One region of the Levilactobacillus sp. LN180102 genome, then DNA from elsewhere that is predicted to be linked to it. Evidence: predicted binding sites of a transcription regulator. Region 1 holds the regulator's gene; each other region holds the start of a gene.
The links. Region 1 encodes Rex, which represses fermentation and respiration genes when NADH is low (regulators of the CRP and FNR family bind a similar motif). Its sites were predicted from a motif close to TTGTGAANTANTTCACAA; they were not measured.

Region 1 (2,271 bases):
ACTGAAGTCCTGTTGTAATTGATCATAGGCCGCGCTGATTTGTTGGAACTGTTCCGTATCGGCGATCACCGTCGGATCACTCATTTGCTGTTCAAGGTCGTGAATGCGATTTTCCATGGCGCGAACTTCAGCGAAGACACTAAGCATCTCATTCCAAACAGTCTCACTGGAAGCCAGACCGGCATTTTGGGCTTGATAACCAATCGTCAATCCACGCTTAGTGGTAATTTGGCCTTCATCAGGCGTTGTTTCACCAGCAATCATTTTAAGCAGCGTTGATTTGCCGGCACCGTTACGGCCAACTAAGGCCACGCGCCCGTGTTCGGGGACATCTAAACTAACATTTTCAAAGAGGACACTGGCGCCAAAGCGGCGAGTGACCTGCTGTACTTGTAAGAGAATCACAGTGACTAAACCTCCTTTTTCCGTTTAAAAGTCATGGGTCTATTTTAGCATATTCTTAGAGCAGACCGAAATTCTGAAATAATTGTGAAAAATATTTGCAAATTCTTTCACAAAGCGGGCGGCTATGCTATAATTTATAAGAAAGCAATTTTCACAATCAGTAAACAATTTTAGAGAAAGCGTTGTTGCCAATTGGTGATGACGACTAGGGTTGATTAGGAGGTCTCGTTTTTTGACAGAACAAAAAATTCCTCGCGCCACAGCGAAACGGTTACCCATTTATTACCGTTATCTCAATATCCTGTTGGACGCGGATAAAACACGGGTTTCATCGACAGAGCTATCTGAAGCCGTTAAGGTGGATTCAGCGACTATTCGGCGTGATTTTTCGTATTTCGGTGCCTTAGGCAAACGGGGATATGGCTATGACGTTGAGAGTTTGATTAAGTTCTTTAAGAAAATCTTGAATCAGGATCGGCTAACTAATGTGGCCCTAATTGGGGTTGGGAATCTGGGACATGCCCTATTAAACTTTAATTTTCATCAGGATGGCAATGTGCGAATCAGTGCGGCCTTTGATGTTAATGAGACCATTGCCAACACCATTCAAAGTGGCGTCCCTATCTATCCGATGACGGATTTACGGACACAATTGGAAGAACAACAGATTCAAGTGGCTATTTTAACCGTTCCTTCCGATGTCGCCCAGTCTGTTACGGATGACGCCGTTGCCGGTGGCGTCAAAGGAATCTTGAACTTTACACCGCTACGAATCACGGTACCAAAAGATGTCCGCGTACAAAACGTTGATTTGACTAATGAGTTGCAAACACTCATTTACTTCTTGGAACATTATAATAGCAAAGAATAATTGGAAGTCGTAATCGATTGTGATTGCGACTTTTTGGTTGTCATGAAAAAGATGGGCGAATTACTTTGTCAAATTCCTTGATTTTTACTGGGAAAAACCATATATTAGATATTGTTGATTAGCACTTATGTTAGTCAAGTGCTAACAGTGCTAAAAAGTAAGTTTATTGGAGGGATTTAAGTGTTAAAACCATTAGGAGACCGCGTCATTTTAGATCAACCACAAGAAGAAGAAACCACGGTTGGCGGCATTGTTTTAGCAAGTAATGCGCAAGAAAAGCCATCAACGGCAAACGTCGTTGCTGTGAGCGATGGTCGTGTGTTAGACAATGGCGACAAGGTAGCCCCAACTGTTAAGGTTGGCGACAAGGTATTGTTCGATAAGTATGCTGGTACTGAAGTAAAGTATGACGGCCAGACTTACCTTGTTTTACACGAAAAGGATTTAGTTGCCGTTATCGACTAAGCCTTTCCCACTGATCTAAGAGACAATTAAAAATAATATGAGGTGAATTTGAATTATGGCTAAAGAATTGAAGTTCTCTGAAGACGCACGCAGCAAGATGCTTGCTGGTGTTGATAAATTAGCGAACACCGTTAAGACCACCTTAGGACCTAAGGGGCGTAACGTGGTTCTCGAACAAAGTTATGGCAACCCAACCATCACTAACGATGGGGTAACAATTGCTAAAGCAATTGAATTAGAAGATCACTTTGAAAATATGGGCGCAAAGCTCGTTTCCGAAGTTGCTTCCAAGACCAACGATATTGCTGGTGATGGGACCACTACGGCGACTGTATTGACGCAAGCTATCGTTAACGAAGGCATGAAGAACGTTACCGCTGGGGCTAACCCAGTCGGAATCCGTCGTGGGATTGAAAAGGCGACTGGTGCCGCTGTTGATGCTTTGCACAAGATGTCTCATGACGTTAAGACTAAAGATGACATCGCCCAGATTGCTTCCATTTCTTCTGCAAGTAAAGAAACTGGTAAGT
Region 2 (2,271 bases), on a different contig from region 1:
CGGTAAGGTTTTTAACGCGAGTTCCAAGCCACCAAAGCTCAGGGTAAATGCGAGAATCATCAGGACCCACAGCCACCACGTCTTGCGGTGAAGTGCCCAATTCATCAAGGTGACGCCTAACATCTCACTTAAGCCGGCGCCAATGAGAAATAACCATGCCATCTTAGTTGGCCTCCTTTGTGGTTGTCCACTGCAGTCCGCCGATACCGACCAGTAGCAGTAGAATCAAGGCAATTTTTAACCAGCTAATCGGTTCGCCAAAGATGAACATGCCAATGCTGGTGGTTCCAAGTGTTCCTAGGCCCACGAACACGGCATAGGCGGTTCCGGCGGGCAGAATTCGACTCGCCCGAATCAAAAAGTAGAAGCTGAGGTAGATGGCGATACCGGTTGCTAACCATTCCCAGGGGGTCGTGGCATGCTTAAAGCCGACCACCCAACTAACTTCAAAAACCGCGCCCAAAACGACGGTTAACCAATGTTTCCACATCATCAAAAACCTCCTAGTTGCTTAATTAAAATCAGCAATTATCAAAAAAAGCGCCTGAGAAATTTTGTCAATGACTGACAAAATCTCCCAGGCTTTTTCCCTTCCGTGTCTACGGACTGACCCGCAGGTTCTCTCTCGGACCAGACCCGTGTGGCGGAACCCTAGAGAACAAATGTATGCGACTTGATAATGTAGCCATAGCTTAGCACATCTTAAAAATGGGGGCAACCGGAATGTTTGCGGTTGTCCATAGCACATCGTATAATGATGGTGTTGTGAAAATAATCACGATTAGTAAGGAGCGATTTAAATGACCCAGATGTTTGGTAGTCCGGCTTCATACGTACAAGGTAAAGATGTCCTATTTGACAGTATCGCTTATTTAGAAAAATTTGGTCACAAAGCCCTATTAATGGCCGATTCAGTGGTGTATCAAATTATTGGAGACCGATTCAAGGCGTATCTTGATGATCACCACATAGCGGTCCATAAGGTGATCTTCCGTGGAGAAGCGTCTCCTGAAGAGATTGACCGGATTACTGGCATTGGTCGGGAGTTTGGGGCAGAGGTGATTATCGGTTTAGGCGGAGGCAAGACGCTGGATTCTGCCAAAGCAATTGCTGATAATCTACAGTTGCCGGTAGCCATCTTGCCATCGTTAGCGTCGACTGATGCGCCGTGCTCACGTTTATCGGTTATTTATCATGCAGATGGCTCGTTCAAAGAATACCGCTTTTACGACAAAAACCCTGACCTCGTGTTGGTAGATACCCGACTAGTGGCCGGTGCGCCAGCTCGGTTATTAGCATCGGGCATTGCGGATGCGTTAGCCACCAATGTTGAGGCTCAAGCAGTTGCCAAGGGGGATAATGCCACTATGCTGGGCGCTAAACAAACGCTGGTCGGTAACGCGATTGCCCAGAAGTGTGAAGATACCTTGTTTGCTTACGGTCACCTTGCCCTCGAGTCCGTTAAACAACATGCTGTGACGCCAGCGCTCAATAAGATAGTGGAGGCCAATACATTAATGAGTGGTGTTGGTTTTGAAAGTGGTGGTTTGGCTGCGGCACACGCCATCCATGACGGACTAACGGCATTGGATGGACCGATTCATGAGTTAACTCATGGTGAAAAAGTAGCCTATGGCACGTTGACCCAACTCTTCTTGGAAGGTCGGAGTGAAGCGGAATTTGACCGCTATTTAGCCTTTGATTTGTCATTAGGGTTACCGACAACCTTAGCTGACTTGAAGATTCCAGATGTCACGGATGAAGACCTGTTGAAGGTTGGTCAGCAAGCAACTGCGCCGGCCGACACCATGGATCGTATGCCATTTAAGGTAACGCCAGATGATGTTGCCCAAGCCATGCGCGGCGTTGATGCTTATAGTCGCGCTTACCAGGCACGCCATGAAAAGTAATTAAAAGATTAGAAAAGCTGTTTGCGGGTCCGCATAAATACAAGCGGACCCGCAACCAGCTTTTTATTATCCAGGGTTGATTTGGTCAATACCTTTGATTCGCAGGTCAGCCAGACTGGCTAATGGTTCCGGGTAGCGCATGATTAGACGCGTGAGTCCTTGAACCTCCTTGACTTGGAGCATGTGGCACTGGACGAGGATTGCGACATCTTCATCGAATTCGGCCCGATCAATGCCGTCCCAGTCACGGGCGAAGGAATCCTCATGGACTACCGCATAGGGAACGTTGGTTTTCTTCGTGGTTTTATTTCCATAAAGCGCGTGGAAGAGAATAACGCCCCATCGGCGGCCAGCCCGCGCC
Region 3 (2,271 bases), on a different contig from region 1:
ATATAGGCGGCTGCCACGTAGAAGATGCCCAAAAAGACGGCCCACAGTGGGTTGGCCATGAGGTAGGTCACGATGAAGGCGGGTATTTTAGCCTTGTTGAGGAGCGGCGTTGAAAAAAGCTCACTACCAAACGGAATGATCACAACGAAGTAACCAATAAAGAATAAGAAAGTACTGGGTGATGCGCCAACTAGACTCCGGAAAACATCACCCAGTACGGCACGGGAAGTCTGGGGACGACCATTGCGAATATTCATGATTCCCAGTAATAGGTAAGCAAATTGCCAGTAAATTAAGGTAATAATGGCCAATAAAATGAGCAACAAGCCAATGATTGCTAAGGGATGCCGCAAAGCAATACTGCCGATATTGGTGTATGACACGTAGGGGACGTGTTGCCATTTCATGAGGGCGGCCGTTAACCAAGTAAAGGCGGGAACGGCAACGTAACTAATGGCCAAGTTCGTAATGAATACGAGCGTGACGTAACTCCCCCAGTGCTGAAAAAAATGACGGGTTGATTCCCGCCAGAACCGCCAAGCTTGCACAGTTCTCAACTCCTCTCACAAATATGAACTACTTCTACTTTAGCATATTCTAGTGATGGTCGGTGGAGAAAAGTTTGCCGAAAGAATCGTTAAACCTTATGAAAACAAAATCTAGTTATTATGAAAGCAAAATGTTAGCATCGTGATTTAATTCACGTATAGAAAACGGCAGGAAAAAAGTTTGTTAAACTGTATGCGCTTACATCTTAAACGGCCGTAAGCGCTGACTGAATGGTGTTACAAAGCCAATTAATTAATTGTGATTTTTTTAACATAAAAGACTTGCAGATTCCCAAAAACATGTTATGATATATCTCGTGAAGAAGTTAACAAGAGTGTTTTCAAAAAATGGAGGCATAATGATGTTAAAAGACGTGAAAGAGAATTCAAAATCAAAATCAAAAGAAAGCGCTGAAACCGTTGACCAGATGATCGACCGGTTGACAGCCAAGGCCCATGACGCCCTGTGTGCCATGGATGACTTTACCCAAGAACAAGTCGATCACATCGTTCACCAGATGTCGATTGCAGCCTTAGATCAGCATATGGCTTTAGCCAAGGCCGCTTTTAAAGAAACTGGTCGTGGAGTGATGGAAGATAAGGCCGTAAAGAATATGTATGCGAGTGAAGAAATTTGGCACTCTATCAAGCATGACAAAACAGTTGGCATTATTAAGGATGACCATGAACGGCAATTGATTACAGTTGCTGAACCACTGGGAATTTTGGCCGGGGTAACGCCTGTCACGAACCCGACGTCAACCACTATCTTTAAGTCCCTAATTGCGGTTAAGACGCGGAACCCAATCATCTTTGCTTTCCATCCACAAGCCCAACAATCTTCAGTTATGGCTGCTAAAGTGGTTCGTGATGCGGCCATCGCTGCTGGTGCACCAGAAGGGGTTATTCAATGGATTGAAACGCCAAGCTTGGAAGCAACGACAGCCTTAATGAATCACCCAATGGTTGCCAGTGTCTTAGCGACCGGTGGTCCTGGTATGGTGAAGGCCGCTTACTCAACTGGGAAGCCAGCCTTAGGGGTGGGTCCTGGTAACGGTCCAGCTTACATTGAAAAGACGGCGAATATCAAACGGGCCGTTTATGACATTGTCTTATCGAAGACCTTTGATAACGGGATGGTTTGTGCCTCTGAAAACAGTGCGGTCATTGACCATGAAATCTATGATGACGTTAAAAAAGAAATGCAAGACCGTGGCGTTTTCTTCATTAAGAAGAGCGACGAAAAGGCCCTAGCTGACACTATGTTCAAACCAGAGGGTGGCGTTAAAGGCCCAATTCCAGGGATGTCAGCACAAAAGATCGCTGATTTGGCTGGGATCAAGGTTCCTGCTGGTACGAAGGTGTTAGCCGCTGAGATTACCGGAGTCGGACCAAAGTTCCCATTGTCTCAAGAAAAACTATGTCCAATGATTTCAGTTTACAAGGCAACGAGTCAGGAAAATGCCTTCAAGCTTTGTGATGACTTGCTCCACTTCGGTGGTCTCGGTCACACGGCATCTCTTCACACAATGGATGATGCTTTGGCAACGAAGTTTGGGATTGCGATGAAGGCTAGTCGAGTATTGATCAATACCCCATCTGCTATCGGTGGTATCGGGAACCTTTACAATGAAATGGTGCCATCATTGACCTTAGGAACGGGATCATGGGGTAAAAACTCTGTTTCCCATAACGTTTCTTCCTTTGATTTACTGAACATCAA

Region 2: a site for Rex is predicted at 764-781, ahead of ACP4IT_RS09210 (glycerol dehydrogenase). Genes of this name have one in related genera too.
Region 3: a site for Rex is predicted at 806-823, ahead of adhE (bifunctional acetaldehyde-CoA/alcohol dehydrogenase). Genes of this name have one in related genera too.

The regions. Positions count from the first base shown of each region.
Region 1 covers NZ_JBNIIX010000012.1:23,194-25,464, forward strand. The annotation lists gene ACP4IT_RS08335 (ABC-F family ATP-binding cassette domain-containing protein) at 1-405, opposite strand, end outside; gene ACP4IT_RS08340 (redox-sensing transcriptional repressor Rex) at 638-1,276, shown strand; gene groES (co-chaperone GroES) at 1,457-1,741, shown strand; gene groL (chaperonin GroEL) at 1,797-2,271, shown strand, end outside.
Region 2 covers NZ_JBNIIX010000014.1:37,927-40,197, reverse strand. The annotation lists gene ACP4IT_RS09220 (DMT family transporter) at 1-162, opposite strand, end outside; gene ACP4IT_RS09215 (DMT family transporter) at 164-490, opposite strand; guanidine-I (ykkC/yxkD leader) riboswitch at 573-666, opposite strand; gene ACP4IT_RS09210 (glycerol dehydrogenase) at 801-1,910, shown strand; gene ACP4IT_RS09205 (hypothetical protein) at 1,977-2,271, opposite strand, start outside.
Region 3 covers NZ_JBNIIX010000002.1:206,569-208,839, reverse strand. The annotation lists gene ACP4IT_RS02255 (glycerophosphodiester phosphodiesterase) at 1-548, opposite strand, end outside; gene adhE (bifunctional acetaldehyde-CoA/alcohol dehydrogenase) at 911-2,271, shown strand, end outside.